DNA from 3 places in the uncultured Paraglaciecola sp. genome. Region 3 is predicted to be linked to each of the others. Evidence: predicted binding sites of a transcription regulator. Region 3 holds the regulator's gene; each other region holds the start of a gene.
What was found. Region 3 encodes sigma-54, which starts transcription at its own class of promoters, with help from an activator protein. Its sites were predicted from a motif close to GTTGGCACGNNNNTNGNNT; they were not measured.
Positions count from the first base shown of each region.

Region 1: a site for sigma-54 is predicted at 6,897-6,915, ahead of Q0Y52_RS12560 (CmpA/NrtA family ABC transporter substrate-binding protein). Genes of this name have one in related genera too.
Region 2: a site for sigma-54 is predicted at 6,637-6,655, ahead of Q0Y52_RS18230 (P-II family nitrogen regulator). Genes of this name have one in related genera too.

Region 1 covers NZ_CALSOK010000013.1:109,095-120,085, forward strand. The annotation lists gene Q0Y52_RS12520 (SMP-30/gluconolactonase/LRE family protein) at 1-49, shown strand, start outside; gene Q0Y52_RS12525 (aminotransferase class I/II-fold pyridoxal phosphate-dependent enzyme) at 551-1,840, opposite strand; gene Q0Y52_RS12530 (tRNA-uridine aminocarboxypropyltransferase) at 1,992-2,678, opposite strand; gene Q0Y52_RS12535 (GNAT family protein) at 2,750-3,301, shown strand; gene Q0Y52_RS12540 (DUF2750 domain-containing protein) at 3,798-4,205, shown strand; gene Q0Y52_RS12545 (hypothetical protein) at 4,206-4,748, shown strand; gene Q0Y52_RS12550 (ANTAR domain-containing protein) at 4,922-5,539, shown strand; gene Q0Y52_RS12555 (CmpA/NrtA family ABC transporter substrate-binding protein) at 5,557-6,666, shown strand; gene Q0Y52_RS12560 (CmpA/NrtA family ABC transporter substrate-binding protein) at 7,120-8,523, shown strand; gene Q0Y52_RS12565 (ABC transporter permease) at 8,627-9,568, shown strand; gene Q0Y52_RS12570 (ABC transporter ATP-binding protein) at 9,619-10,476, shown strand; gene Q0Y52_RS12575 (alginate export family protein) at 10,673-10,991, shown strand, end outside.
Region 2 covers NZ_CALSOK010000023.1:20,363-31,353, reverse strand. The annotation lists gene Q0Y52_RS18265 (alkaline phosphatase D family protein) at 1-1,381, opposite strand, end outside; gene Q0Y52_RS18260 (FAD-dependent oxidoreductase) at 1,511-2,557, opposite strand; gene Q0Y52_RS18255 (hypothetical protein) at 2,546-2,683, shown strand; partial or broken gene Q0Y52_RS19670 (FAD-dependent oxidoreductase) at 2,662-2,757, opposite strand; gene Q0Y52_RS18250 (TonB-dependent siderophore receptor) at 2,892-5,411, opposite strand; gene Q0Y52_RS18245 (hypothetical protein) at 5,725-5,943, opposite strand; gene Q0Y52_RS18240 (signal peptidase II) at 5,945-6,139, opposite strand; gene Q0Y52_RS18235 (signal peptidase II) at 6,111-6,443, opposite strand; gene Q0Y52_RS18230 (P-II family nitrogen regulator) at 6,687-7,025, shown strand; partial or broken gene Q0Y52_RS18225 (ammonium transporter) at 7,099-8,309, shown strand; gene Q0Y52_RS18220 (hypothetical protein) at 8,719-8,898, shown strand; gene Q0Y52_RS18215 (hypothetical protein) at 9,054-9,293, shown strand; gene Q0Y52_RS18210 (hypothetical protein) at 9,469-9,594, shown strand; gene Q0Y52_RS18205 (glycosyltransferase) at 9,674-10,393, opposite strand; gene Q0Y52_RS18200 (SDR family oxidoreductase) at 10,796-10,991, shown strand, end outside.
Region 3 covers NZ_CALSOK010000014.1:117,549-128,539, reverse strand. The annotation lists gene Q0Y52_RS14185 (ATP-binding cassette domain-containing protein) at 1-715, opposite strand, end outside; gene Q0Y52_RS14180 (calcium/sodium antiporter) at 1,139-2,095, shown strand; gene Q0Y52_RS14175 (KpsF/GutQ family sugar-phosphate isomerase) at 2,120-3,079, shown strand; gene kdsC (3-deoxy-manno-octulosonate-8-phosphatase KdsC) at 3,079-3,633, shown strand; gene lptC (LPS export ABC transporter periplasmic protein LptC) at 3,630-4,196, shown strand; gene lptA (lipopolysaccharide transport periplasmic protein LptA) at 4,159-4,707, shown strand; gene lptB (LPS export ABC transporter ATP-binding protein) at 4,707-5,432, shown strand; gene Q0Y52_RS14150 (RNA polymerase factor sigma-54) at 5,601-7,094, shown strand; gene hpf (ribosome hibernation promoting factor) at 7,120-7,407, shown strand; gene ptsN (PTS IIA-like nitrogen regulatory protein PtsN) at 7,442-7,891, shown strand; gene rapZ (RNase adapter RapZ) at 7,892-8,734, shown strand; gene Q0Y52_RS14130 (HPr family phosphocarrier protein) at 8,734-9,009, shown strand; gene Q0Y52_RS14125 (hypothetical protein) at 9,860-10,060, opposite strand; gene Q0Y52_RS14120 (hypothetical protein) at 10,143-10,397, shown strand; partial or broken gene Q0Y52_RS14115 (SDR family NAD(P)-dependent oxidoreductase) at 10,539-10,724, shown strand.

The DNA.
Region 1 (10,991 bases), on a different contig from region 3:
GAAAATTGAAATGGCTAAAGTCGCATCAACCAGAGCGGGTTGCCCTTAAATCTTTTTTTGACCTATTTTGCGTTATAGAGATAGGTTTTCAGTGACGAATGATGTTGCAAATTTATCTCTGACTTAACGTTTCTATACCCACCTTATAGAAAGAACAGCTGAAACAGGTTCCCTTTTTAATTAATACAGCTCTTACCCAATGAAAGCAAAGCTATAACTGTCAACTTTCATTAATAGTGATATCGAAATAGGAGCTTGTTTTTTTCCAAAAGAGTGTGTCAGCAAACCTGAAAGTAAAAATAATTTAAACTAATGCACATTGATGTAGAAAAGATGAATTATCAGATTCAAATAAGGTTAAATCATCGGTGACATACTTCCCTTAGAAACCAAACGTAGTATAAAATATTTAAGAGTTTTCGTCATCTTTAAAGGGCATAAATGCTCTTATACCATCATCATTTATAGTGTTTATCCTCACTGTTGTTTAACCACTAAAGCCATTAGGCTGGACGTTTTAAAATGACGCCCAGCCTTGATCTTTCTTCCCTTAGTTCAATGAGTCAAGTGCTTGGCTAACATCTGCAATAATGTCATCAATATTTTCGATACCGACAGATATTCTGACTAGATCTTCACTGACCCCCGCATTTGCTAATTCTTCTGGATTGAGTTGCCTATGTGTAGTAGAAGCAGGGTGGCAAGCTAAGGATTTTGCATCGCCTATGTTTACCAGTCTCAAAATCATTTGTAAGGCATCGATAAACTGACCACCCGCGACTTTGTTTGAAGACCCAGCGGTGGATTTTATACCAAAGCTTAAAATACCTGATGCTTTACCATCAGTAATTTTCTGACAAGTTACCTGATAAGGACTATCGGCTAATGCAGCATAGTTTACCCAACTTACTTTTGGATGCTTAGACAAATATGCGGCTAATTTTTCAGCATTTTCGCAATGGCGTTCCATACGAAGACCTAACGTTTCAAGACCCATTAAAATATTGAACGAATTCGTTGGCGATATAGCTGCGCCAGTGTTGCGAAGAGGAGCAACACGGCAGCGACCGATATAAGCAGCCGCACCGAGTGCTTCAGTATAAACAACTCCGTGATAAGACGGGTCAGGTTGATTTAAAATTGGAAAACGCTCTTTGTTAGCTACCCAGTCAAACTTTCCTGAGTCTACAATAATGCCACCTATAGAAGTGCCATGGCCGCCAATGTATTTGGTTAATGAATGAATAACAATGGCTGCGCCATGTTCAAAGGGGCGACATAAAAAAGGTGTGGCGACCGTGTTATCAACAATTAAAGGTACACCATGCTTAGCGCCAATGGCTGCTAGCTTTTGTATATCTACAACATTGCCTGCAGGGTTACCAATTGATTCACAAAAAATCGCTTTGGTATTTTCATCAATGGCTGCTTCAAAAGCCGCATAGTCGTCACCGGGGATCATGCGTGCTTCTATACCTTGATTAGGTAGTGCATGAGCAAATAAATTGTAAGTCCCACCATATAACTGACTGGTACTGATAATATTGTCACCTACAGTACAAATACATTGAATAGCGTAAGTGATAGCAGCCATGCCAGATGCCACAGCTAAAGCAGCTATTCCACCTTCCATAGCCGCCACTCGTTCTTCAAGAACAGCCGTAGTTGGGTTCATGATCCGCGTGTAAATATTACCTGGTACTTTCAGGTCAAACAAATCTGCGCCATGCTGAGTGTTGTCAAAAGTATATGATGTGGTTTGGTATATAGGTACAGCAGCTGCTTTGGTGGTTGCTTCTGAAGTATAACCATGGTGTAAGGCTAAGGATTCTAGTTTCATGTTGAGCGTATTCCGTAATCATGAGATTTATAATTTATTAACTTTAGCCCGTTGTGTATTGAGAGTTCAAACAGAAGTGTTTAAATTATCGGGCTAAATTGGAATAAGGTATGCGCCTAATCGTAAAGCTCGGCTGGAACGTCGAACAGACCTAAAGAAGGGTCAAGTGCGCCTTACCTGCAATATAGGCTTTTTTGAATTGGTGAAAATATTCACCAAGGGCTTCTGCAGCATGATTATCATCTGTCATTTTTAATACCTCAATGGCTACTTCTGCGGTACACAGTTGATGCTCATGTGCGGCTTCACGTAGTTGATAAGACGAGGCTTTTTTAGGCTGGATACTCAAGACCGGTAATGGTGCAAAAGATGGGCTTTTAAACATTTTACTCGCTTCACGCCATGTACCATCTAACATCACAAATAGGGGCGTTTTACCTTGTTTTATCTCGACTAGATCTTTGGGAGAGTCAATACATCTTTCTGCTTCGGCATATTGTTGAGGAAATACCAATATAGGGACGTACTTTGGATTTTGTAGTAACTCGATGAGTGCAGGATCGGGGGCGACTCTGTCCCATCTAAATGCATAGTTGTCGGGTATGACATCTGCGATGAGTTTACCGGTATTGGTTGGTTTGTAATATTCATTTTTATACATCACCAAACAAAATGCGCTGTGACTGTAAATTGAAGGGCGCTGTGAACAAATACACTTTTTTTCTGGGATTAAACAATCCTCGCAGCGTTTAACTTTATAACCTCTAGCCCTAAATTCCTTAGTCGATAATGCTAGCTGCTGCTTGCGCAAAATGTGTACTGTATTGATATGTGCCAAAAAAATCCCGTGAACAAATAGCAGTTTATGTAATATCATCGCTTTTTTTAAAGATTTTACATAGTTAAAGTATGAAACTTCAGATTGATAACGATATTCACATCGAGCTTTTAGTGCCCGCATTTGCCGAGCGTTTATATGGTTTGACTAACAAGAACCGAGCCTATTTAAAAAAATGGTTATCCTGGTTAGACTTAGTGAAAACCTTTGAAGACACCGAAACCTTTATCGAAACTGCTGTTCATCAACACAACAATAATCAGGCCACTACTTTTGCTATCTTGCATCGCGGTGATTTAGTGGGTGTTGCGGGGTTTAATTATATTGATTATCAACACAAGTGGGGAGCAATTGGCTATTGGCTTTGTGCTTATTACACTGGCTCCGGTGTGATGACGAAAGTGGTACAAAAATTATTGGAGTATGGCTTTGTTGAGGCCAGTCTGAACAAAATCGAAATACGCTGTGCTGATAAAAATTACAAGAGCAGAGCTATTCCTGAACGTTTAGGTTTTTCCTATGAAGCAACCTTGCGTCAATGTGAATGGTTGTATGACCAGCATGTCGATCATGCTATTTATTCTATGTTAGCCAGTGAATATCAGGTTAGCAAGATTAGTTAACCTGATGTGATAGTCAGCCTCAAGTTCAGATTACTGCTAAATTACTAAGGATGATTATGGCGAAGAGCCTGATTTACCTCACATAAACCTATAATAGGTAAGTAAGGTAGTTCGTCCATTTGTGAGTCGATAGTAATGTGTGATTGTTAACTTATACCCAATTTCATCAGTACATGTTTTTAGGGAATTGAGGTTTTAGTTAAATTAATTTGAAAATTCATACGAGACGAGATGAAAGTAGTGATCGATGTATTTACTAGACGTATTAAGTAAACTTCAATACCCAAAACCTAAGATAATGATAATAGCGACCAGCAAGTAAATCCACGTTTTACTTTTTTGAGCCTGGGTGCGATATGAGGTAGTCTGCAACACTGTTTTGGTGGATATATGAATTTTTTTTTGCATAAATTTAATTAAGGTTGTCATTGGCTGAAAATCAAATGTGACGCTTAAAAAATGTATGTTTTATGGAAATGTAAATTAGGATATTGATATGAATAAAATTTCACAGGAAAAGTTTCTTGCTTTGAGTAAAATGTTACCCGAGCTGCGCTTTGAATATGCATTGGCACAGATGATCGAAATGCAAAACCTTTGGGGATTGTATGGTGAAAGTGGTTGGGTGATGCTCAAGGCTGATGAGGATGCCTGTATACCTATTTGGCCACACAAAGAGTTTGCTGAGGCTTGGGTAAAAGATGAGTTTCCTAATTGTCAGCCTAAACAAATTGATTTTGTGGAATGGATCGACACATGGTTGCCGGGAATGAAAAACAACAATACTTTAGTCTTGGTTTTTCCATTAAGTGGCGATGAAGAAGGTATTATGCTTGAGGCTGAAGAAATGATCAGTTGTATTGAAGAAGATTTAAAAGGGCTTGCGGCAAACGATCTTAGCTAAATGCCGATAAGTGCCTCGTTATCTGGACTGGGCGATCAATACGCTGAATTCAATGTGTATATTGGCAATATCCCGACGTTTTCTGAATATTCAAGTAACGGCGGGATTAAGCCGTTATCAACAGGGGAAATCAATGCTATTGGTTTGGCTTGTGGTAACGGTTGGCGAAAAGTATTTAACGTATATGCCAAGCTGCTATTTGCGCTTAATGCTGAAAACATTGTTTCGTTGCAAGGAGCTAAAAGTTGGCAAGATTTTCGTGAGCATGTTTTATTACAAAATTCGTCAAACACGAGTTTATTGTTTTTACCACCACAACTTAATAATATTAAACAGCAAAATAACAATGTGGTGCACATCATTATGGGCAAGACATATGCTAAATCACTAACTTTGCCCCACTTATTGACATGGTTAGATCACGAATTTTCGATAAATATCCATAACAAACTGGTGGTTTGTCCTTATTTTGATTATCGCCAATTATCGAATATTAAAATAATGCGGCTTGTAAAATTGATAAAACAACTGCGGGAGACATAATTTACTTTGCACAAAATGCACTAAGTTGGTGCGCTTGCATTTATTTGGACTTTAAATAAACAAGTTATTTGCAATTTTATTATTAACTTATTGATATCTATGGTCATTAAATTTGGCTTATGGCTTGCTAAGCACAGTTATGAAAGATCATTATTACATCTCGGAAAGATAGCTTGCAAGATACAGCTTTATCTAAAGCACAAAATACTGTGATTCCAAAATTGCGTATTTTGTTGATTGACGAAAACCGCCAAAGAGCCGAGTCTTTAGCGTGGGCTCTAAATAACTCTCGTTACAAAATTAGTCACCTAGCCAATCCACACATGTCACTATTAAAACAGGTGGATGAGATCCAGCCAGATATTATTGTGATTGATATAGAGTCTCCCAGCCGTGATATTTTAGAAAGTTTAAGTACCATTTCTCATTACAATCCCAAACCCGTAGTGATGTTTTCTGGCGAAAAAGATACTGACACCATTAATCAATATATTGAATCTGGGGTTAGCGCTTATGTAGTCGGTGATTTGCAAGCTGAAAGGGTTAAACCAATTTTGGATGCGGCTGTGGCTCGATTTCGTGAATTTCAAAAATTAAAAGTAGAATTAAGTGAAACCAAACATCAACTAGCCTCGCGTAATCTGATTGATCAAGCTAAACGATTATTAATGAAGAAAAAGAATCTATCAGAAGATGACGCTTTTAAAGCCATGCGAAAGACTGCTATGGATACAGGACAAAAGTTGGATGATGTGGCAAAAACACTCATTTCTTTTCTGAACACTATTTAAGATACTAGGTCAAAAGTATGATTGAACCTGAACAAACAGATTTAACCTTAGGATTTGTACCACTGACAGACTCTGCACCATTAATTGTGGCTAAAGAAATGGGTTTTTTTAGCCAGTGGGGGCTGAATGTGAAATTGCAAAAACAGAATTCTTGGGCAACGCTCAGAGATAAATTACACGCTGGATTATTAGATGCAGCTCAAATGCTAGCCCCCATGCCATTAGCCAGTTCACTAGGCTTAGGTTGTGCAAAGGTAAAAGTGATTACTCCTTTAGTACTTAGCTTAAATGGTAACGCTATTACTTTGTCTGAAAAATTACACCAAGAGATTTTAAAAGAAAACAATATTGTTCATGTGACATTGCCTCTTGCTGCATACCTATTGCAGAAAGTCATTCGCGTGCGTAAAAATCAAAACCGTCCAAAGTTAAGGTTTGCGACTGTATTTCCTTACAGTTGTCATTATTATCAGCTTAGAGATTGGTTAGCCTCTGCCCAAATTTCAGAAGCAGACTTGGACATAGTGGTTGTGCCACCGGTAAATATGGTGGCATTTTTACAAAGCGGTGAAATTGACGGATGTTGTGTTGGTGGACCTTGGAATGCCAAAGCTGTTAGAGCAGGTATTGGTTTAACTGCTCTGACATCATTTGATATATGGCAAGACAGCCCTGAGAAAGTCCTAGGATTATTAGCTAGTTTTCAGCTGAGTAAACCTAACACAGTCATCGCTTTAGCCGCTGCGTTAAAGCAAGCCTGTATTTGGTTAGAAAGTATTCCAAATCGATTTGAGGCTGCACGTTTGTTGAGTTCAGAACAATATTTAGATGCGTCTGTTGATGTGATTACACCATCTTTAATTGGCAGTTGCCTAACTCATATTACTATGCCACCTCGTACCATACCTTCATATAATCAGTTCTCAAAATCTAGCAATGGCTCAATTAATGTGCCTGAATACATCCGAGGTGAATGGTTAATTAGTCAAATGAGAAGTGCAGGACAGCTGAAAAATATTAATGTTCCGGCTGAACTAGTTAGGGATGTATTTAGACCCGATATATATCAGCAAATGCGACTGAAACTTGAAGACCAAGCAGTGCAATTTTTTCGCCGCTCAGGTTAAAAAGTACTGGGTTTAGACTTGACTATTCTTGTGTGTGGTTTTTTATGATTTGTGAATGTCTTTAAAATAGAACCCTTAGAAGAAAATTGTTTATATTTCCCGTCTAAATCAGACACCACATAAATACAATGGCACTTTGATAGTGCAAGGTATGCACTCCTATGACAACAATGCTGTGTGATAAAATTGATGTGTATTCATTAAGTTATTGAAATTAAACAAAAATAATAGTTGGCATTGTTACTGCTAAACAGTGAATGAGTGACCTACTACTTATAACAATGATAATTGTCCTCAATAATTAGAAGACAATAAGTGTCATAATGCTTTAAACAAAAAATTGTAATTATACGACGTAGTGTTGTTACAAATAGGCAATGCAGCCCGCAAAGATTTTCCGTGTCCTGGAGTCTTTGTGGGTTTTTTTTTGGCTAATAAAAATAGGAGTAAGAAATGAATAACCTGACGTTATTAAGTTCGTTAAAACTAGCTGTTACATCTCTCAGGCTCGGCTTGATATCAACAATTTTAAGCGGTTCAGTGATTGTAACCGGTGTTGGTGCAAAAGATTTGGGATGGCCAGAGAAGGAAGAATTAAAATTTGGATTTATTAAATTAACTGATATGGCACCGCTAGCGATCGCCTATGAGAAAGGTTATTTCGAAGATGAAGGCCTTTACGTCACCCTTGAAGCACAAGCAAACTGGAAAGTATTACTTGACCGAGTGATTGATGGACAGCTTGATGGCGCTCACATGTTGGCTGGTCAACCTTTAGGTGCAACTATCGGTTATGGCACTAAAGCAGATATTATTACTGCGTTTAGCATGGACTTAAACGGTAATGCCATCACAGTTTCCAATGATATTTGGAAAGAGATGAAAAAGCATGTTCCCCATGAAGGCGGAAAGCCAGTTCATCCAATCTCGGCGGATTCCCTTAAGCCTGTAGTAGACGATTTCAAAAGCAAGGGTAAACCTTTCAAAATGGGTATGGTGTTTCCCGTTTCTACCCATAACTATGAATTACGTTATTGGTTAGCGGCAGGGGGTATTCACCCTGGATTTTATGCACCCCATAAAGGCGACACTAGTGGCCAAATTGATGCTGATGCTTTGTTATCTGTTACGCCTCCACCACAAATGCCTTCTACTATGGAAGCCGGTACTATCCATGGCTACTGCGTAGGCGAGCCCTGGAACCAACAAGCGGTGTTTAAAGGTATTGGTGTGCCAGTTGTGACCGATTATGAAATTTGGAAAAATAACCCTGAGAAAGTATTTGGAGTCAGCAAAGGATGGGCTGAAAAAAATCCGAATACGCATATTCGAGTGGTTAAGGCGATGATCAGAGCTGCCATGTGGTTAGACGAAAATAACAATGCTAACCGTCCAGAAGCAGTGAAAATTCTATCTAAGAGTCAATATGTTGGAGCGGATTACGAGGTTATCGCAAACAGCATGACAGGTACCTTTGAGTACGAAAAAGGCGATAAACGCGATGTGCCGGACTTCAATGTGTTCTTCCGTTATAACGCAACTTATCCCTTCTACAGCGATGCTATCTGGTATTTGACGCAAATGCGCCGCTGGGGACAAATTTCTGAGCCTAAACCTGATTCTTGGTACAAAGATATAGCCAAACAAGTTTACCGTCCTGATATTTATGCTCAAGCCGCTAAAGCTTTGATTACAGAAGGTAAAGCCAATGCGGTTGACTTCCCTGAGTTTGCAACAGAAACAGGTTTTAAACCTCCTCAGACAGAATTTATTGACAAAATTGTGTATGACGGTAGTCAACCTAATGCTTATTTAGAAAAATTTGCTATCGGTCTTAAAAATGACACTAAAATCTAACTAGCTATGTAAGCAGACTGGGGCAGGATGCCCCATCTAGCGTGGAGTGTTCCAGATGAGTAAACAACAAACGGTTCCTATTATTTTTAATCACGTGAGAGACATGAACTGGCCAACCCTTAATCAATTCTTAACTGCCACAGCACTGCCTATTGTTGGAATTGTAATATTCCTCGGGTTATGGAGCTTAATGGCAAAAAATATTGATACGTCTTTGGGTCAGTTCCCTGGACCAGGCTCTGTATGGCAGCAGACGAAAGTATTAGTGGCTGAGCACAATACGCAGATGGACAAGGCCGACAAGTTTTATGCTCGTCAAGATGACCGTAATGCCGCACGTGTTGCAAAAGACCCAAGCTATGAGCCTAAAATTAGAGCTTTTACTGGTGCGCCGACTTTTTTTGAGCAAATCTGGACCAGTTTATATACTGTGATGGTGGGGTTTATTGTGGCCTCACTGTTAGCCATTCCTCTTGGGATTTTATGTGGTTTAAGTAAAAATGCTTATACGGCTATTAATCCTCTGATCCAACTATTCAAACCAGTTTCACCTTTAGCGTGGTTGCCTTTGGTCACTATGGTGGTAAGTGCGGTGTATGTCAGCTCTGATCCCATGTTTTCTAAATCCTTTATTACATCAGCCGTGACGGTTTCATTGTGCTGTTTGTGGCCGACTTTAATTAATACTGCTGTTGGTGTATCAAGTATTGATAAAGACTTACTTAACGTAAGTAAAGTACTGCGTCTTAACGGCTTGTCTCATGTGACTAAAATAGTCTTGCCTTCTTCTATTCCAGCCATATTTACTGGCTTACGTTTATCCCTAGGGATTGGTTGGATGGTACTAATTGCTGCAGAAATGCTTGCCCAGAACCCGGGTCTAGGTAAGTTTGTTTGGGATGAATTTCAAAATGGCAGTTCCGAATCATTAGCCCGTATCATGGTGGCAGTATTAACTATTGGTGTGATTGGATTTGCCTTAGACAGATTAATGTTAGCGCTACAGAGAAAGTTTAGTTGGGATAAGAGCGCGGTATTGCGTTAAGTCACTCGTTTAGACAGCTAGTATCAAAAAGTATATTTGAGGATAAAGTAATGAGTAACAAGCATCATTTAGAGCTGACACAAGTAGGGATGGAATTCCCAACAGCTAAGGGGCCATTTAACGCTTTGCAAGACGTTAACCTACGGATCGATAAAGGGGAGTTTATTTCATTAATTGGTCACTCTGGTTGCGGTAAGTCTACAGTTTTGAACATTGTCGCGGGTTTATATGAAGCCACTAAAGGTGGTGTTATCTTGGATAATCAAGAAGTAAACGAACCAGGCCCAGAGCGAGCCGTGGTATTTCAGAATCACTCGTTATTACCTTGGTTAAGTGCTTATAAAAATGTTGAACTGGCGGTTAAACAAACCCCAAATGGTCGCTCAAAAAAGGAAATGAAAGAGTGGGTTGAACATAACCTAGAACTGGTTCATATGAGTCATGCTGCTGACAAGTTACCCGCTGAAATATCAGGTGGTATGAAACAGCGTGTTGGTATTGCACGAGCATTAGCAATGGAGCCTAAAGTATTATTGATGGATGAGCCTTTTGGAGCGCTTGATGCCTTAACTCGTGCCCACCTTCAAGACTCAGTTATGGAAATTCATGCGCAGTTAGGTAATACCGTTATTATGATTACCCATGATGTGGATGAAGCTGTGTTACTTTCAGACCGAATTGTAATGATGACTAATGGCCCTGCGGCATCTATTGGTGAGATTTTACCTATCGAATTAGACAGGCCCAGGAACCGCATCGAATTAGCGGATAACCAGCAATACAATCACTATCGTCACGAGGTACTAAAGTTTTTATACGAAAAACAGCGCAAGGTGGAATCCGTTGATGAACACCGTAAAAATCGATCCAAAAATAAGGTAGAGGCGACTCAAAGTAATGTGGCCTAGTCACAAAAGAATAACCACTTAGTCCTAACTTTTTATTTAATAAATTTAATAGCTACTTACAGAACTCGTTCTGTGACAAGAAACAGTTATGCTTAAAATTAGAGAGAGAACCATGAAAATAAACAATAATAAAATGAATAAGCAAGCTATCAACATTGCTTTAGCAACCTTAATTATTGGTAGTGCGACTAGCCAGATGGCCTTCGCTGAAGGCTTGTCTGAAGCTCTGTCATCAGGCAAAGCAAGTGTTGATTTTAATTTGCGTTATGAAGATGTTGAACAAGATAACGCCTTGGATGATGCCAGTGCACTAACATTGCGCACCTTGTTAGCCTATGACACAGGAAGCTATAAAGGGTTTTCAGCTAAAATAGAAATGGAAGATACCCGGATTGTTTTAGGCCAAGGTGATTACACAGTTGGACCAAGTGGCTATAACCTGGGTCAATATTCGGTCATCGCTGATCCTGAACACACCGAATTGGATCAAGGTTATATTCAGTATAAAAACGGTA
Region 2 (10,991 bases), on a different contig from region 3:
ATTGACCGCGGTCGTCGAACAACTTATTCTGCCAGAAACTATGGCTGTCACCCGAGATTACGAGTAAGTCTTGAACATTAGCGTCTTTGGCAATCTGATAAAATCGTTCACGGGCCGCAGGGTAACCTGACCAAGTATCAAGGTCTGAGGGCAAGGAATATTTTCCAAGATGGGTACGTTCAACCAGCTTTTGTTGTTTTTCTAGACTGAGTTTGTCACGTAAGTTATTGAGTATGGGGTCGTCTAAATTCGGTGCGATTGATTTAGCTATAACCGATTGATTACCAATGATGCGCCAGCGACGCCCAGCACTGACCGATTCATTGAGTTCATCTTTTAAGAAGACTTGCATCTCCTTAGATAACATTTCGCGATCGGCTGCATTAATGACATTTTGTGAAAACGCTTTAGCTTGCTTTTTACTTTGAATATTCGGCAAATGTTGATTATAACTGATTTGCTGGCTTCGGCCGGTATGCCGACTTTCAAGTGTGATGAGGCTGGCAAGATCGCCAAATTTATAATGTCGCCAATATTTTGCCCGGTCGCTCACTTGGACAGGATCACGCACTGGCATCCATTCGTAGTAAGCTTGCAGTGACGCAAGTCGCCTTGCCTCCCAGCTTCCCTCATTCAGTTGATGATTCTTGGCGCCGGCCATCCAAGGATTATTAGCTGTTTCGTGATCATCCCAGATGACAATCAATGGATGCCTAGCATGCATGGCGAGTGAGCCTTGATCTGTTTTGTACTGGGCATGACGTTTTCTATAATCATCAAGAGACAGTGTTTCATGAGCAGGGTGATGCTCTCGTCCGATACGTTTTCCCATTTCACCACCAAATCCCTCAACACCGTACTCATAGATATAATCACCCAGGTGCACCACTAAATCTATGGACGCGTCTTTTGCAATCGCATCATAAGCATTAAAATATCCAAACGGATAATTAGAGCAGGTGGTGACTGCCACAACTAATTGTTCAACATGTCCAACAGGTAGCGTTTGAGTTTGACCAGTGGGTGAAATAGAATCTGCGACCGCAAATTTATAGAAGTATGATTCTCCAGGCTTTAAATCATCAGCGACTATTTTAACAGTATGATCTCGATGAATGTCTGTGTTGAAGACACCGCTGCTGACAACATGTTTGAAACTTGCTTCAGTAGCAACAAACCAATCCACCTTAACTGGAGTTGTTAAGCCACTTACTCGCGTCCAGATCACCACACTACTTTGGTCTGGATCACCGCTTGCCACGCCATGAGCAAAAATAACCTGATTGCCTAATTCGCCCTGAGTATCGCAACTTGTAAAGGGCAATAAGGCAACGCTAGAAACTATTTTCATTGCTTGTCTGCGGGTTACTTTTTTAGGCATTACATATTCTCCAAACGATAATGAGTCAACCTCGAATTATCGTATTATTGAGTGAAATTCTAGGCAGCGGCATGCACTGATAAAGAACAAAAGTGGTTTGCTATTATGGCTTCAAAACATATAACTTCATCAGTGCCAGCCAAACCTATTGGCACGATAAGGAAAAAGGGATACTTTGGGTGTTTTGTTACCGAGTAAGTCGGCAATAATATCACCACTAATTGCCGCTAATGTCATACCTAAGTGTTGATGACCAAATGCATAGACTACATTCTGGCTCTTACTTGAGTACCCCAGAACAGGTAAAGAGTCAGGCAGCGAAGGACGATGACCTAACCAGACTGATTCTTCATGAATTTCAAGCTTAGGTAGCATATTTTTAGCCACTGGTAAAAGTTTACGAATTCTGCTGTAGTCCGGTGGTGCATGCAAACCGGCAAATTCGACCTGACTTATGAGGCGTATACCCTTATTCATAGGTGATAATACGAAATCATTTTCGCCATTAACAATCGGCCTACTAATCAGCGAATGGGTGGACTCAGGTAACATCAAATGATAGCCGCGTTCAGACTCTAGGGGAATATCATCCCCTAATTGTTTCGCCAGACCACGGGACCAAGCACCAGTTGCAATCACCACTTTTTGACTGAGTAATTCACCTCTTTTACCTTTAAGTTGAATAACGCCATTAATATCTTGTATTGCATCAACATTAAATTGTTGATAACGACCGCCACGCCTGACTAATAAATCAACCATGCCTTGCACCAGTAGCTGCGGATCATTCACATTTAAGCTATCGTCTTGAAAGAAACCGTGCTTAAACGTTCGGGCTAAATGGGGTTCAAGATCATGAATTTCAGACGCATTTAAGCATTGGTATTTTGTGCCCATCTGATCCAAGATTTGTCTTGAACGCAGGGTCCCATCAAACATCTGATCTGATTGATATACTTTGAGCCATCCCTTCGCATTGAAGAATTGACTAAGGGTTGTATCCTGGGTTAATTTGCGCCAGCTTTGCACCGCATGTTGTGATAGGGCGTGCAAGTTTTGGGCATTTTTGTTGACTGAAGAAGTGCGGCTTTGCCACATAAAACGCATAAGCCAAGGTAAAACTTTAGGGAAATAAGAGGGGCGAATACATAAGGGAGAATTGGATTGACTGAGCATTTTGATGGCATCGAAGAATATGCCTTGAGTGGCTGTGGTACACAAGAACCATTGACTATTGCACCAGCATTACCAAATGAGGCGCCTGCACTTGGCCGCTCTCTATCGAGTAACAATACCTCGTGACCTCTTTGTTGCAATGTTAACGCAGTCGCAGCGCCAATCACCCCTGCCCCGATAATGGTTATGTTACTTGTCATCGACTAGCACTTTTGGGTTGTTTTAAAAAAATCCTTTCACCTGAAAGTTGGACGTCACAATAAGTAAAAACCAATACCTAGGTACTGGTTTTTACTTCCATAACTAAATGTACACTAACTTAAATTAGCTTAGCTTAGAAACGATGTGAAACTTTTGCATACATAAAGCGACCATTGAATCCGTATGGTGAAGTTGAAGCATACGAGCGACCAGCAGGTGCACCTAAAGCAACAGGACCATTATCATCAGTCAAATTATTAATACCGACAGAAATAGCTGTTCCGCCATCAAAGTTATAAGCAAATTCAGCATCTAACAGAACAACAGCATCGCCAGTAATATCTGGAGAGAATTGGAACCATTCTCCATAATAATTTGCTCTTGCCATTAATGTCCAATCATCAGCAGAGTAATCAACTGTAAATGAACCTTTTTGCTCAGGTAATCCGCGCTCTAAACGGTTTAATTTAGTTTGACTGACATTTTCACCAAATTTATCAACAGTGGTCTCAGTCCAGTTGTAGGCAAGTGCATACTTCATACTGCCGCCAAAAGCGTCAATCGAATAGTTAGCAACTACATCAATACCTTGAGTGGTTGTATCAAAGTCATTAGTAAAGAACTTAACTTTAGCCAAACCTATTGCATCTGTTACTCCCAAAGCAGCTAATTCAGCTCTATCATTATCATCGAGTGCAACGGCTGAAGTCTGCGTGATCCTGTCAGTCACTTCGATGTTGAAATAATCGAAAGTAAGGAAGAAGTCACCGTCTTGATAAACACCACCAAACGCATAACTGGTCGCTTCTTCAGGTGTTAACTCAACGCCACCAAATCTGACAGAAACAGGATTAGTTGGAGGTAATGTGGCTATATCAACCAATTCACCGCCATCAAACTGTGTTTGCACAGATCGAACATTGCTTTGTCCAATAGTGGGTGCACGGAAACCAGTACCAACAGAGCCTCGGATTTTGAATGAATCAGACAATTCATAAATGCTCGCTAGTTTCCAGCTAAAGTTAGAGCCAAAATCGCTAAAATCTTCAAATCTGAATGCGACTTGTGTCATAAACGCATCACTAAATTGTGCTTCTGTGTCAAAATATGCCGCTTTACTGGTACGTGATGACGAGCCTGCATCAGCTGGTTTAAAGCCTGGAAAACCATTTGAGCCGATACTAAAACCTTGATCTACAAGAGGCCCTAATTTAAACGACGCTTCATCACCTGCGGTAATGGTAAAGGTCTCTTGTCTAAGTTCAACACCGTATGAAACAATTAACGATTCTAATCCCAATGTTCTATCTACTTCTTTAGAAAAATCGGCATTCAATGATTTTTCTAATTGCGCATAGGCGCCAGGAGTAAATTGAGTTGGCGTATCTGGACCTAGAGAAGAGTTGACAGTGTTACCTATACGAAACTCTGTCGAATGTTCACCTACGCCAGCACTGAAATCGTATAGTACGCCGTTGCTGAATTCGCCACGTGTTCCTACAAATAAAGATAGGTCAACTACGTCTCCACCAAAAAACGGTGTAAAGCCACCTGGAAATCTTAGATTATGAGCATAACAATTAGCACCAGATAATGAGGCAAGTGCAGCCGCATCGGGGGCGTTATCGACGATAGCAACCACTGGACAAGCCGAATTATCAGTGGCACCAGGAGTTAAGTCAGCGGTAAGAATAGAAGCGGAACCATCTGCAAGCGTTGGTCCTCCAAATACTCCACCACGGGTATTAGGGTTACGAAAATAGAAACCACCCTCAACCGTTTTTTCTGACCAATTACCAAACAGGTAAGCTTCACTGTCACCATCTAAATCAATACCGGCGTTAACAAATAACTTCAAATCATCTGAAATTTCAGGTGAGCCCCAAACCTGAGCGGCTGGTGTTCTAACGTCACTATTACCGGCATCAATCAAACCTTGTGCATCGCTACGTTGAGTACTTCTACTCGTTGCATCTTGCTGGTTAGACTCAAAGCTTAAGTTGATAAAACCATTGTCACTTAAAGGTAAACCCACATTACCTGATATTGTTATTAATTCTCCATCACCTTCAGAGAACGCACCCATTTTGGCTTCAATCATGCCGCCAGAGTCGTTATCATTAAGCACAAAGTTAATTACACCAGCAACTGCATCTGAACCATATTGTGCCGATGCACCATCGCGTAATACTTCAACTTGTTTTAAAGCAATCGCGGGTATAGTCGATACGTCTGGGCTTTGAGCACCGTCAGCGATACCACCACCTGAAAAGGCAATAATGGAACCTTTATGACGACGTTTGCCATTGATTAACACCAAAGTCGAATCAGGAGAAAGACCACGTAAATTTGCAGGCCTTACAATCGTTGCACCATCAGAAATGGCTTGAGCATTAACGTTATATGAAGGCGTTACCGTTCGCAAAAGTGTCGCCATGTCTGAAGGCCCATTAGCCATCAATTCATTACCACTAATTACATCTATGGGCACGGGTGAGTCAGCAACAGAGCGAGGGGCTGCGCGTGAACCTACCACCACTATCACTTCAGCGTCATCTTTCTTGTTCTCTTCTTCTGCGGCCATCACTGGTAGTGCGACGCAGGTCATTCCCATAGCAACTACTAAATTTTTTATTATAAATTTTTTAGACAATTTCTTATCCTCTGGAAAGAGTTATAATTATATTCTAAGTTATGTGTGTACTTAGTTTGTAAATTAACGCCTCGTTAAACTGGCATTCACCTGTCCAAACACATTAATTCAACGCTACTATGCGCTATCTTTGGTTCATAAGCTATAATACGATAGTTGTATTGTTCATATAATATAACGAGCCCACCTTAAGTTCATGATGTAAGTCGTTAATAAGCTTAATTCAAGCTGTAAACATGTTTTGTCGATTTTAAGCCAGCTGTTCTGAATTGATATCAAAATAGGTTGAATTTCTTGTCAATCAAACCTGTATTTAAGACTTTTTAACCTTTATTATTAAGCCATTAGGGGCCGGTTGGGTCTCGTTGAGCCATTTATTAATGAGGTGAGCTATACGTTTATTGTCGTTTTCTGCGTAAATTAAAAATAATTTAGCCATGCTAGGCTTAGCCTTTACCTTAGGCTGTTGTCGAGCAAACAATTTCCCCAGTGGTGACTGATATACATCTGATTTAGGGCTATTTGCCATCATTTTATTCCTCCTTGCTGCCAGCCTTTATATCTTTAGCAAACAATAATAAAAATACGCCCAGCATGATTGCCATATCAGCAACGTTGAAAATACCCGTTCTTAAAGAGCCAATGCCGATATTTAAAAAGTCGATCACTGCGCCATTGTTGACAGCCCTATCGAAAAAATTACTGATACCCCCTGAAAAGATAAGCATTAACGACGATAATCCATATGCGGTTTGTGTCTTTGTTCTTAAGATGTAAATCAGCAGAGCTTGATAAAATCAATCCCACCGCACAAACGAATATCCAGAATTTGGCTGAGTCTGACATACCGCTGCCTAAACCTAAGAAAGCGCCCGTATTTTCGGCATACCCAATACGGAGTATATCACTCCAATAACTGGTCATTTCAAACTTGGGTAGGTACTCAGAAGCATACCATTTGGTACCTTGATCAATTCCGATAATCATTAAACAAATAACCGATATCATTTGTATGCGTTTTAATAAGTTCATTTTTTGTATTCTGACCGTGATTGTATAAATTATGCGATTTGAGCCAGATTATCCACGCTCCTCCAGTCCCAGTCCATAACGAGATGTCCTTCAGATTAAACTATTTTACAAAATAGAAGTTAACAAGCGTTAACAGTCAATTAACACATGGTTATTAAATATCTATTTTGATTCTAAAAGCATCACTCAAATGATTGGCAAGCTTCTGTATTATTAATAAATCAAAAAATGTTGGATTGTTAAATGAAAAAAATTGAAGCCATAATTAAACCTTTTAAGCTTGAAGATGTGCGAGAAGCATTAACTGAGGCCGGGATTTCAGGGCTAACCGTAACAGAGGTAAAAGGTTACGGACGTCAAAAAGGTCACACCGAAACTTATCGTGGTGCAGAATACAAAGTAGATTTTTTACCCAAAATCAAGCTTGAAATTGTACTAACAGATGAGCAAGTTGAACGCTGCATCGAAGTTATCATCGCCACAGCCAATACGGGTAAAATTGGTGATGGCAAAATTTTTGTCTTTGACGTGGTGCGCGCTATACGTATCCGTACCTCTGAAGAAGGTGATGAGGCTGTATAGCCGATACAGTCTAACGACAGATTACCCACAGACACCCTAAACATATTATTTTAATTATAAACTGAGAGCCCACATGCAAGATATTAACAGCGCCGTTGAAACACTGGTGCAAAGCTCCAATACCTACTTTTTACTGATCGGTGCGATCATGGTGTTTGCCATGCACGCAGGTTTTGCGTTTTTAGAAGTCGGTACGGTGCGCCACAAAAACCAAGTCAACGCTTAGTGAAAATCATTACTGACTTTGCTGTTTCCTGTATTGCCTACTTTTTTGTTGGATATTGGATAGCCTACGACGTCACATTCTTCAGTAGTGCCCAGGAGCTTGCCAACAACAACGGTTATGACTTAGTGAAATTCTTTTTCCTAATGACCTTCGCCGCAGCTATCCCAGCCATCATATCTGGAGGCATTGCTGAAAGAGCAAAATTTTATCCCTTTTTGATTGCCTCAGCCATGATCGTTGCCGTGGTATATCCATTTTTTGAAGGGATTAATTTGGAATGGTAACTACGGTTTTCAAGCATGGTTACAACAAACCACAGGTGCCAGTTTCCATGACTTTGCAGGCTCGGTGGTGGTACATGGTATGGGTGGGTGGTTAGCCTTAGTAGGCGTTTACTTTTTAGGGCTACGTAAAGGCCGTGAAAAAGACAACAGACTGATCGCCTTCGCTCCTTCCAACATCCCGTTTTTGGCCCTAGGTACATGGATCCTATGTATTGGTTGGTTCGGCTTTAATGTTATGTCCGCACAAAGCATGGACGGCATCAGCGGATTGGTCGCAATGAATTCGCTGATGGCGATGGTTGGCGGTATTTTAGCGGCGTTGTGGTTCGGCAAAAATGACCCTGGTTTTATTCATAATGGACCACTGGCAGGTTTAGTCGCGGTGTGTGCGGGTTCGGATGTGATGCATCCCTATAGGTTCATTGTTTGTAGGACTCATAGCCGGCTGGATTTTTGTCAAACTGTTTACCGTTATGCAGCAAACCAAGAAAATTGATGACGTGTTGGGCGTCTGGCCATTACACGGCGTATGCGGCGCATGGGGCGGAATTGCCGCGGGTATATTTGGCCTTGAGTCGCTAGGTGGGTTGGGCGGCGTGTCTTTCACCGCACAAGTAATAGGCACCGTTGCAGGCATAGTGGTTGCGCTAGTCGGTGGCTGTGGTGGTGTATGGTCTTGTCAGTAAAGTGACCGCCATTCGACTCACTGAGGAAGAGGAGTTTAAAGGCGCCGATTTGAGTATTCATAGTATCGGTTCGGTTAATCACGATTAAAGCCGAATTCATCATTCAAGGGACTTCATGGATGAAGTCTCATAGATATTAACCGTGACTAACAAATTTAATCTTACCCATATTTTAAACCGACGAAATACTTATATTCTTTGTATATATAATGGACCACATGACTAGTTTTTATGGTCATATTGGATAGACAATTTACTAAGGTAAGTTGATACAGTGTGATGCTCATAAGTCGTTAGCCGTCATCATGGGGATAAAAGACTTTAAACAAAAACGTTGCCTGCACCTCTAGGTTTTATGGGCGCGTTAGGTGTTGGCTAGGGATCAGCCTGATTGCCGCACATATTTTTGCATTGTATAATTGGTTTTATTTAGTATTTATCAACCCAACATTTACAGCCACTTACATACAATATTCCGAAGCAAAAAATTAACTCAAGTGTCTAGAAGCAAGGGTAATAGAGCAACAGCTTCAAAATTAGCGGATTACGCAGAATTAGTGAGTAACAACTTCACACAGTCTATGGTGATGTTTGCCTCGGTGTTTGTGATTGGACTGCTGTTTTCTGTGGTCAGTGCTTGGGCACTTCGCACCCGCAAAAATAACCCAAACACATAACTAGAAGAGAAACAATGGAATTAGGTCAATTTCCCCTCAGCCTTCATATTAAAATATAATTAAGTTACAAACCTTTTATGAAAACTTTGGTTTTAAAGCTCGCCCAGAATGTGGTCTCATCGCAGATAAAGTATCTTGCCTAAATAAAAGTGCACATGATGGGTTTATTTGAGGGTATGTTCAGAGTCGAATATTTTACCTTTAATCCAGCTGATGTGATCCCTATTGAAAACACATTATATCAAGACGCACTGCCCCAACTCATGCTGAATCAGGCCCTGCACATTGTGTGTTGCAAGATCCTGATGGCAACCCCATCCTATTTAACCAGTTTTAGAGGCCACTATTTATTATGTCTGATGAATTTATCTGTTGGAATTGTAACCAAGCGCTAATCAATGTCATCCTGCCGATGTCAAGACGTGAAGAGTGTGACAAATGCAAAGCAGATCAGCATGTGTGTAATATGTGCCTGTACTATGTCAAAGGCCGCTGTGAAGAAGAACGTGCTGAGCATATAAGCAATACGAACGGGCTAACTTTTGTGATTATTTCAAACCCAGTAATGCAGTGTATAAAACAGTTGATAAACAAAAATCAGATAAGGCAAAAGCTCTGCTTGCTGAGTTGTTTGGTGATACCGTTGTTGAACAAACACCCTCAGATGAAGATCCTCTCCCCCGGGGAACTGGCTGAGAAAAAGTGTACGAGAAATGCTAGGCGGTTAACCTCAATTTCCAGATAAAAACCTGGGGCTAGCTGAAACAAACGCTTATCATTTATGTTGTTGATCTTTGCTATATTCAGTGTTGAGTTCAATGCCTTTCTCATACAATCTATTCATCTGTTTGTCAGAGCGTTTAAAGTAATATAGCCACTTTACATACTGATTTTTTAACGCTTGGCGATAGACTCCATAAGCCTGAAAACGCACTGCAGAAGTCTGGCTGATAAAAGGTAACCTGATAGGGTTTGCCTGTTCTTTTAGCCTTAAACATATTTCAGTATCTTCAAAAATGTCGATTTCCGGTAGGAGTCCCACATCCAATAAAAGTTGTTTTTGTGCAAACACACAGTGATCTAAATAATATATGCCGCGCCGTCCTCCTCTTATATGATTAGAATACCAAGACGTGAAATTAAGCAGAGGATGAGATATTGAAAACTGATGGGTAAAGGCACCCCAACGTATCTCGGAGGTAAGGTTAGTTAAAGCTTGAATACCCTCAACATCCACTAAACTGCGTGGGTGGTGAAGCAACACCATATCAAATTTAGCATGTTTGATACCTGCATTTAATCGACCTGCCCGCGAGCCAATATCAGTGGCAATTAACTTGGCAGTAGACTGCTTAATTATCGAAATAGTATCGTCTTGACTTCCTCCATCCACACAAATGACTTCTATATTAAGCACCCCAATATAGGTATCCAGTATCTTAGACAGATAACCGGTTTTGGATTCATTTAACGTAGGGATAACAATACTCAGCAAGACAATGGGCTCCTTTGGATTGTAACTAGACAGACCTAAATTAGTCGTCAGCGAACATAATAAACGTTAGAGTTTATCCAGTGTAATATATTTGTTATATTTTAAAGGAAGGTTTACGAAAAAATTAGTCGGTGTTTTTTTGGCACTTTATGTTTAAGTATTTGCTCGCCAAAAATAGGCAGCGAGAAGAGGCAAAGAGAAATAGTGCGCAGATATAAAACAAAACCCACAACAGTTCTAACGGCTACACAAGCCAAAGACTTTAGCAAACACTGCATATTTTAATCTTCAACCGTGACCCATTTTTTAAGAAAGAGATGAATATGCCCCTCCAATTGATGGTGCTGCGGGTATCTGTAATGACTTCCCACTTGTCCGTTTAAAACGTAAGAAGTACAAATAATGAAAACAGTATTAATAACAGGTGGTGCTTCAGGTTTAGGTGAAGCGCTGGCATGGCATTATGCCAAACAAAATTTTGAAGTGTGTATTGTCGATCTCAACACACAGCGCGGCCATAAAGTGGTCGATAGCATCACTCAGTCAGGTGCTGCGGCCTTCTTTTTACCATGCGATATCACCGACGAAGCTGACATTG
Region 3 (10,991 bases):
ACTGTTGGACTAGAGGTGATTCACTGTTTTTAATTTGTTCTGGAGTACCACTACCTATGACCTTTCTTTCAGCCAAAATATAAATATAATCTGCAATAGTTAATACCTCAGTAACATCATGAGTCACAACTACACTGGTTAATTGCAAAGCATCGTTTAAGGCTTTAATCAGTTTTACTAACACTCCCATTGAGATAGGATCCTGCCCTGCAAATGGTTCGTCATACATAACTAACTCTGGCTCCAAAGCAATCGCTCTTGCTAGAGCCGCTCTGCGTGCCATTCCCCCAGATAATTCAGCAGGCATCAAATCTGCCGCACCTCTTAAGCCCACAGCTTGCAATTTCAGCATCACAATAGTGTGTATGATGGACTCAGATAACTTTGTATGCTCCCTCAGCGGAAAGGCGATATTATCGAACACCGACATATCAGTAAATAACGCACCACTTTGAAATAACATGCTCATTTGTCTACGCACTTCAAATAAACGGTTGCGGCGCATTCCCGGGATAGACTCACCTTTAAATTTAATATCACCTTTGTCGGGTATCAACTGGCCTCCCATCAAGCGCAACATGGTAGTTTTTCCAATACCACTAGGGCCCATAATAGCGGTAGTTTGACCTTTTTTAATCTGCAGTGAAATATCATCGTATATGACTCTACCACTCCGGCTAAAGGTTAGATTGTTAATTTCAATCAAATTTTCCATTAATTTAGGAACATTCCAATGTTGTTGATAGAGCTAAGCATAAAAACCTAACTACAAGACATATTTAGTGTATAAGTTTTCTGCATAAAAGAACAAAGACAAAAAGTAACAAGGTATATTCGATTTAATGCAACTATCACTGAATAATAGCTTAACGTTATCTATTAATAATAAGATTATTGGGTCTAACTTGCTGCTATCTTATCCAAAAAAAGCAAATCAAATACAACAAACATACATGCTTTCGTTACAGTTTAAGCATATATCAACCCATTTTAAATATACATCTGGTTCAAGGACCCTTGAGGGTGCGAAAAATTTTCGACACTAAATTATACTAACATTCATATGCAAAGCCTTTGCTTTTTGCGACAATTGAATTTAACTATTTATAATCCCTAACAAAACTAGAAGTGAAATTTTGTGATTTTAGAAGCTTGTTATTTCCTAATTTGGCTTATTGTTTTGAGTTGGGGCGCAGATAGATTTGTCTTTGGCGCCTCAGTATTAGCTAAAAACATAGGTGTTTCACCTATGATCATAGGCCTTACTATCGTGGCTATGGGCTCATCTGCTCCAGAAATCATGATAGCTGCCACAGCCTCATTCAACGGCAATATAGATACTGCAGTGGGTAACGCTCTCGGTTCAAATATTACTAACATTGCTTTAGTACTAGGATTAACAGCCCTACTTAAACCTCTCTCTATTGCATCAAGTACCCTAAAAAAAGAAATGCCGGTGTTATTGCTGGTAAGCCTTCTGGCTGTATATTTCTTGTCTGATCATTTGTTACTCAAAATAGAGGGGATTATCTTAATCACTTTATTTTTTGCTGTTATTGGTGGACTCACTTGGGTGTCTTTCAATATGGAAAAAGGCGACCCTTTACAACCTGAAACTGAAAATGAAATTCCTTCTGGTGTATCAACTTCAATAGCCGTTATGTGGTTAATAGTGGGTATGATACTGTTGCCAACAAGCGCCTACTTTATGGTAGATTCTGCGGAAGTGATAGCACGCTACTTTGGTTTAAGTGAATTAGTCATTGGCTTAACCATCATCGCTATTGGTACAAGTTTACCAGAACTGGCGGCTTGCATTGCAGGAGTGTTGAAAAACGAAGATGATTTAGCGCTAGGTAATATAATTGGTTCAAATATTTTTAATCTCTTGGCGGTACTGGCTATGCCAGGTCTTATCGCCCCAGGAGTAATAGATGAAAATGCGGCTACACGGGACAGTTACGTGATGTTAGGGCTGACAATATTACTCATCGTATTTAGTTTTAATTTAAAAGGAGGCAGGTGTATTAACCGAATGGAAGGTATGTGTCTAATTACTTGCTTCTGTGCTTATCAATATTTGTTATTTAGTTAATACAGCGACGCTTAGAATCACACTATGATTAAACAATCAGCCTTAAAAGTATTAGAAATTGAACAACGAGCAATCGCGCAATTAGCCCAATATATCGATGATTCTTTTGTAGAGGCTTGTCAATTAATTTTACCTTGCGAGGGTAAAATAATTGTTTGCGGGATGGGGAAGTCAGGTCATATTGGCCATAAAATATCAGCCACATTAGCCAGCACAGGCACACCCGCATTTTTTATGCACCCTGCGGAAGCCAACCATGGTGATTTAGGTATGCTCACCAAACAAGATATCTTGTTAGCCATTTCAAACTCAGGCGAAACGTCCGAACTATTAGCATTGATCCCTGTGGTAAAGCGCATGGGTGTGCCTATTATTGCTATGACATCAAACCCTCAGAGTACTCTTGGCAGATATGCCGATATTAATCTGTGCATCAAAGTTGAGCAGGAAGCCTGCTCACTTGGTCTTGCGCCTACTTCAAGTACAACTGCGACCTTAGTTATGGGTGATGCACTCGCCGTTGCGCTTCTCGATGCAAGAGGTTTTACGTCTGAAGACTTCGCATTGTCACACCCAGGCGGTTCATTAGGTAGAAAGCTCTTAATTAAATTAGAAGACGTGATGGTCACAAGGCAATCTTTACCTTTGGTCTCAGAACAACAAAATTTGCGTGAAGTTTTATTAGTTATTTCACAAAAAGCCTTAGGTATGGCAGGAGTGATCGATGACGATGGTCAATTATTGGGTATTTTCACAGACGGTGATTTACGCAGAATACTTGACGATAGAATAGATATTCACAAAACTAAAATCCATGAGGTTATGACCCCTAACTGCATTACAGCTAAACCAGAAATGTTGGCTGCCGAAGTCCTTACACTCATGCAAAAACATAAAATAAGTTCGCTTTTTTTAACTGATAATAATGGCAAACCAATAGGGGCTATCAATATGCAGATACTGCTTCAAGCAGGTATTATTTAATGTCTATGTTAATGACTCCTTATGGACCGATTGATAAAAAACTAATAATACAATTTAAGCAAATAAAACTATTAGCCTGTGATGTTGATGGTGTATTTTCGGACGGCCGAATTTACATGGGTCAAAATGGAGAGGAGCTTAAAGCATTCCATACACGAGATGGCTACGGGATCAAAGCATTACAAAAAATTGGTGTGCAAGTTGCAGTTATCACTGGGCGTAATTCAAATATGGTAGAGCAGCGGATGACATCTCTAGGAGTTCAACATATTTATCAAGGCTGTGAAGACAAACAGCCAGCTTTGCAAGCCATACAAAATAAAATATCCGTTACTATAAGTGAGACTGCTGCAATAGGGGATGATATGCCTGACTTAGGCATGTTTAAGGTGTCGCAATGTAATATATGTGTACAAGATGGCCACCCGCTTTTAGCTGCACAGGCGCACTATCAGACTCGGACTAAAGGTGGATTTGGGGCAGTGCGTGAATTATGCGATTTAATCCTGCTGTCTCATGGGCAGTTACATACCATACACAGCGCCAGTATATGAATCGCGTTACCCTGTGTATTGTGGTGTTATTTTTACTAGCATTAGCCTTGAGTCTTCCCGGATGGCTTGCTAAAGAAGTATTAAAGGTAGACTCGCAAACAGAAGACGCTTGGGTTCCTAATTACCTAGCAAGTAAGATGCGCAGTACATTGTATGATAAATTGGGACAGATAAATCATCAGGTTTTTGCCCAAAAGATGGAAAATTTTGACCTCCTTGGGTTCACATTGTTTAAACAACCTAACTATTTGTTATTTGCTCAATCACTTCATCCATGGAAAGTAGACGCACAGGAAGGGACATTATATGAAGATCAACGGATCCAATTTGAAACCGATGTAGAAATCACCAGCCTTGATAAGAAAGGTTATATACAAGTCATCCGCACCAATTTTGTCGAAGTAAACCTAGTGGAAAAGACCATGTATTCAGATCAGCCAGTCGAAATTATTGGCCCAAATTATGTGATAAACAGTAATGGCTTCACCGCTAGCCTAGAAACCCAAAAATATGAGTTATTAGACCATGTTAAAACCGTTTACCAACCGTCTGTTCCGTACTAGTTTTTTAGCAACGTTATTATTTTCGACTAATAGTTATGCTGGGAAAGATGATTTTACTAAAAAAATTGAACTGGCTTCCTTGTACCAAAATGCTGATGGCATTGCCAAAAGAGCAACTTACCAAGGCAATGTTGTGATCCTACAAGGATCTTTAAAAGTCAGTGCAGATGATTTAGAAATTGATGCCAGCAAGGGTGAAGGCAATGAAATATTTATCGCCACTGGTAACCCTGCTACATATTCTCAACAACAAGAAGATGGCAGCATGGTCACTGCCAAGGCAGATAAGATTGAATACCATCGTCAAACTCGCTCCCTATCATTAGAGGGGAATGCTGAGATAAAGCAGAATTCTAGTAGTGTGCAAGGCAAATCAATCACATTTAATATGGAACTTGAACAAATCATAGCTCAAGGTAGCGATCAAGAAAGTGGCCGTGTTATTACCACATTCCAGCCTGTATCAAAGCCTAAAGAACTTGAAACAGCCCAACAGGATGAACAACCTTAATGGCCGTATTGAAAGCCACACATTTAGCTAAGTCTTATAAGTCTAGACAAGTTGTAAGAGATGTCAGCATTGAAGTATCGACTGGTCAAATAGTGGGTTTATTAGGACCAAATGGCGCTGGTAAAACCACCACTTTTTATATGATTGTTGGGCTAGTACCTTTAGACAAAGGTGACATCTATATTGATCAACAGAATCTTACTCTGCAACCAATGCATGTGCGTGCTAGGCAAGGCATAGGTTATTTACCACAAGAAGCATCAATATTCAGAAAGCTAACCGTATATCAAAATCTGATGGCGATATTACAAACTCGTAAAGAATTATCAAAAGAACAGCGAGAACAACAGGCCGACTCATTATTGGACGAATTTAATATCAACCATATTCGCAATAGTTTAGGTATGAGTCTGTCTGGCGGTGAACGCAGAAGAGTAGAAATTGCGCGAGCCTTGGCGGCTGATCCAGAATTTATATTATTAGACGAACCCTTTGCTGGGGTTGATCCCATTTCAGTTAACGACATAAAAAAAATAATTCAACAATTACGCGATAGAGGTCTAGGTGTATTAATTACCGATCATAACGTGCGTGAAACCTTAGATGTATGTGAAAAAGCATATATAGTGAGCCATGGCGAGTTGATAGCTTCTGGCACTTCGGAAGAAGTTTTAAGTGATCAACGTGTAAGAGATGTATACCTAGGTGAACAATTCAGGCTATAGTTAAAAGAATATTACTTAAAATATTAAGCTTCCAGCAAAGCTGTCAAGCAAGCGAACTTGATTAGTATTTTATGATTGATGTGGGATAACTTCGACAACACGCTGTAATTTCTAGAATGAAGAGTTCATCTCGTCTGATAACAACAACAGATTAAACATAAGAAGTTAATGAAACCCTCTTTACAGTTAAGATTTAGCCAACAACTTACAATGACACCGCAGCTGCAACAAGCCATAAAGCTATTGCAATTGTCTACTTTGGATTTACAAGCTGAAATTCAAGAAGCCTTAGACTCTAACCCGTTGTTAGAAGTAAACGAGTCAGATGACAGTGGTAGTGGCGAAAAAGCCCTTGAAACTAACCACAGTGCCGATAATAAAGATAGCGACAGCACTCAAGTTGAAGTCAATGCGGATAGTGTCGATAGCGGCGATGCCCTGCAAAATAATGACATACCAGAGGATTTACCCTTAGACAGTACTTGGGATGAATATTTAAGTGCTTCATCAGCCCCTTCCTCTATGAGCAGTGCAGGATCAGCAGGCGATGATGATCAAGTATTTCAAGGCGAAACCACAGAAAATATTCAAGACCATTTGCTTTGGCAAATGCGTTTAACCCATTTTAGCGATACCGATATTGCTATTGCTATGGCCATTATCGATTCTATCGATGAAGCCGGTTATTTGACTATTAGCACTGAAGAAGTCCTAGCCAGTATGGATGACGAAGAGATTGAACTGGACGAAGTTGCAGTAGTACTTAAACGCATCCAGATGTTTGATCCCATAGGCTCAGGCGCTCGCAGCGCCCAAGAATGTTTACTAATCCAATTACGGCAGTTTGCATCAGATACACCTTGGTTAGAAGAAGCCAAGTTGTTGATTACTGATTACTGCGATCTGATAGGCAGTAAAGACTATCGTACTCTAATGCGAAAAACTCGTCTCAAAGAAGAAGAGTTGCGGGAAGCCATGCGTCTGTTGCAAACCCTTAATCCTAGGCCAGGTACTGCCATAGTCACAGGTGAATCAGATTACGTTATCCCTGATGTATCTGTTTCTAAGAAAAATGGCCGATGGAAAGTAGAACTTAACCCAGATAGCCTTCCTAAACTCAACGTCAATCAGCAATATGCAGCGATGAGCAAAAGTGTTAAGAACACTTCAGACAGTCAATTTATTCGTTCACATTTACAAGAGGCAAAGTGGTTTATTAAAAGTGTTGAAAGCCGCAACGAAACTCTTCTTAAAGTGTCTAACTGCATAGTGCAGCAACAAATGGGTTTTTTTGAACATGGCCCCGAAATGATGAGACCTATGGTGTTGAACGATGTCGCTGAAATGGTAGATATGCACGAATCCACTATTTCGCGAGTTACAACACAAAAATACATGCATACACCAAGAGGTATTTTTGAGCTGAAATACTTCTTCTCTAGCCATGTAGCCACAGATGCAGGCGGAGAATGTTCATCAACTGCAATAAGGGCATTGATTAAAAAGTTAGTAGCTGCAGAAAAACCCAGTAAACCTTTAAGCGATAGCAAAATTGCTCAGGTGTTGGCCGACCAAGGCATTATGGTAGCGCGGCGAACAATAGCAAAATACCGGGAGTCACTCATGATCCCACCATCTAACCAACGTAAGAGCCTGCTTTAGGCGAATTGAAGAAGGAATAGGCGATATGCAAATTAACCTTACCGGCCATCATGTAGATATTACAGATTCTTTAAGAGATTACGTACATACGAAATTTACTAAACTAGAACGACATTTTGAGCATATAAATAATGTTCATGTAATATTAAATGTGGAAAAGCTTAATCAAAAAGCGGAAGCCACTTTACACCTCAGTGGAACAGAGGTGTTTGCTACATCTGAACAGTCAGATATGTATGCAGCAATAGATGCTTTAATCGATAAACTTGACCGCCAAGTGATTAAGCACAAGGAAAAAATTAAACGCCATTGATAGCGTCAACGATAAACCACAATTAGAATTCATAATGGAAATAAAAGATATTCTTCATCCTGACTGTACTTTATGTGCAGTTCAAGGAACCAGTAAAAAACGAGTACTTGAACTTATTAGTCAAATTGCTAACCAACATTTAATTGATGTTGATATTGACCAAGCTACTATTTTGTCTAGTCTGACATGCAGAGAAAAAATGGGCAGCACTGGCATTGGCAATGGTATTGCCCTGCCACATGGTCGCCTACAAGAACTAGAAAATGTTATGGCTATTGTATTGACCAGTAAAAAACCAATCGATTATGACGCCATAGACAATGCGCCTGTTGATATCTTTTTTGCTATTTTAGTACCCGAAGACAAAGCATCTGAACACTTAGGCACTTTGTCTGCTATTGCCACGAAACTAAACAATAAGGACACGTTAAGCCTAATGCGCCAAGCAAAAACAGACCAAGAGTTATTTGAGGCACTAGGATAAATGAAACTTATCATTATTAGTGGGCGTTCTGGCTCAGGTAAATCTATAGTGCTGCGCTCATTAGAAGATCTTGGCTATTATTGTGTGGATAATATTCCAGTTAACCTTTTACCCACACTCACTCATACTGTAGTTGATGAATACGACCAAGTGGCCGTTAGCATCGATGTCCGTAACTTACCAAAAGATCCTAATGAGCTAGTCGAAATTCTTGATTATCTGCCCTCCACTTGGGATATGACCATACTTTATTTAGATGCCAGCGATGACATGTTGATTAGACGTTTTAGCGAAACAAGACGACTGCATCCTTTATCCAAACAAAATAAGTCTTTGTCTGATGCTATCCAAGCAGAAAGCCAATTACTCGCACCTATTGCCGAACGTGCTGATTTGTATATAGACACTGACCAACTGTCGGTCCATCAGCTTGCTGAATTAGTCCGTGAACGCATTTTAGGTAAAAAAAGTTCTAGACTGGTCTTGGTATTCGAATCCTTTGGCTTTAAGCATGGCATACCAAAAGATGCAGATTATGTTTTTGATGGTCGCTTCTTACCTAACCCTCATTGGGAACCGGACCTCAAACACTTAACAGGGTTAGATGCACCGGTGCAGATATTTTTGGGCTCGCAACCCATAGTGACTAAGTTTATTTGGCAAATTCAAAACTTAATTTCCACATGGTTACCCCATTTAGAGCGCAACAATCGCAGTTATGTCACCGTAGCGATTGGTTGCACGGGCGGCCAACATAGATCCGTTTTTGTTGCTGAAATGTTAGCCAAAAATTTCAGTAACTCTCACCCTGATGTACAAATTCGCCACCGCGAACAAAACTGATGCCTAGTTTCGAAAAGACACTGGTGATCGTTAACAAATTAGGGCTTCACGCAAGAGCAGCCACGCAGCTTGTTCAGCTAACCAATAAGTTTGATGCACAAATCACGCTACACCAAGGCGATAAGCAAGCCTCAGCCAACAGCGTACTTGGCTTAATGATGCTCGAAAGCCACCAAGGTAAAGAAGTGCGAGTCGTCAGTGAAGGTAAAGATGCACAAGCAGCAATGGACGCGGTAGAAACCTTGATCGTCACTAAGTTTAATGAGGAGGAATAATAAGCTCTGAATAACACTTTTTGTTTATAAGTAGAAATGAAAAGCTTCGCTTCGCGCCATCGTCCCGCGCGGTCGCCACCCTCTAACCGGTTACACTTTTTATACTGTGTTTCTTTGCACTTTATACTAATCAGAAATTATCCTTATCGACAGAAAGGCGACGTTGAGCATTCTCAACTGAAATAAAGCCAAGTCGCCAGACAACTAAACGAAAGACCAAGAAAGACGTTAGACTATGAGACACCAGCAGAGCGATTTAACCAGTGTGTTGCAGTGACCAGTTGAACTCACACCTGATAGCTGACCTAAGCTTTTGTTGATTTTTAGCAACGATGTTCGACGAGAATGCCCTATATGGAAAATTTCATCGGAGTATTTTTATTAATAACACCTTTACCTTACTTCGGTTTCTAAATAAAAGGTGTCTACAAATTTAGGAGAATAACACTATGCTGTGTTAAACATGAGAGATACTGTCTTGTAGTGATAACTGTATTTTTAACTTAAAGAGGGCTCTCGTCTCTTGGTACATCCATATTTTCACTTGGAAAGGTGGCTATCACTGCGAGCGATGCTACGTAGAAACCTGCAGCAAATTGCAAAAACCACTAATATGTTTTAGGAAACCGTTATCACTTAGAATCTGTATATCAATCGGCATTATGCCAAATAAAATAGATACAATTAATGCTGTCCCAACTGGCCAAAATATGCCTAACTGGACTTGACTGGCACACTTCACCTCATGACCCACATTCACCAAAGTCTATATGTTTTTTTCTCACTGCAAATTCGTGACTTAAGCCCTTAATACACGAGTGCATTATATAGGTTCTTTGCTGAATGCCGCTCACAGCTGTTGAGTGAAAAACTGGTACGCACTACGGTCTTGATTCTTTTGGGCTAAATAAACACCGAGTTCCAGTAAGTTTTGCCTGTCGGCATAGCGTTTGACGATCATTTGAAGGGTGTTCAAGGCTTTCTTTGACTGTCCTTGTCCATCCATCGACAGGATGTAGGCGTAGGCGTATTGGCTATTTTGCGGCAACAAGTCATAGGCTTTTTTAAATGAAGTCAGTGCAACGGTGTGCTGTTGTTGCCTGACTAAATGCAGGGCAGCTTCTCATAACTCCATGCGTTATGACTTTGAGATAACAGTACCTCCCATTGACTTTATTGTTGAAATTTTGGCCGGATACCTCGGTGAACATGGCGGGGTAAGGATGACGGGGGGTGGTTTTGGTGGCTGCATTGTTGCCCTGATGCCCCACGCCATGGTGGAAGGGGCTAAGCTCTTACTTGCGCAGCGTTATTTTGCGCACAGCGGCATCACAGAAGATGTTTATATTTGCAGTGCCAGTGACGGTGCCGGTGAAATTGCACCGTAATAGCAATCCAGCCTAGCGCATGCTCGTAAGACACCCGCATACCACCAACAGGATACTTCCCAGGATGATACCGCTCGATGTACAAACTAAATTGCGGTACTCAATATATGTCTAACCTAGAACAACAAGGATACTAATCAAATGCAAACTATCTTGGTAACGGGAGGCGATGGTTACATTGGCAGCCATAGGGTTTTGCAATTATTGGAAACGGATCATCAAGTTATCGTATTGGACAATCTGTGCAATGCCTCTAACGAGTCGCTTAAACGAGTGGAAGCCTTGACGGGTAAAAAAACCATCTTTGTTGAGGCAGATATCCGTGACAACACCATCTAAGAGCTGGTTGATCTTCCCCTATTTTTGTGATCAATTTATATAATAATTTTCCTGCCAATCTGTTTTTTTAAGTTGAAAATTGATATCACTTAAGTCAGCTATGTCGCATTGCAGACCATCAAAACCAGTTTTATCAAGCTACCGCCAATGGCGGCTTTTGGCACATGGCCGAAGGATAGAGAACGTTCCTAAAGATGGGTTTTAATAGCGAAATGAACCAATATTACTCTAAGTGCTAATGACCGCTTTGTCGGC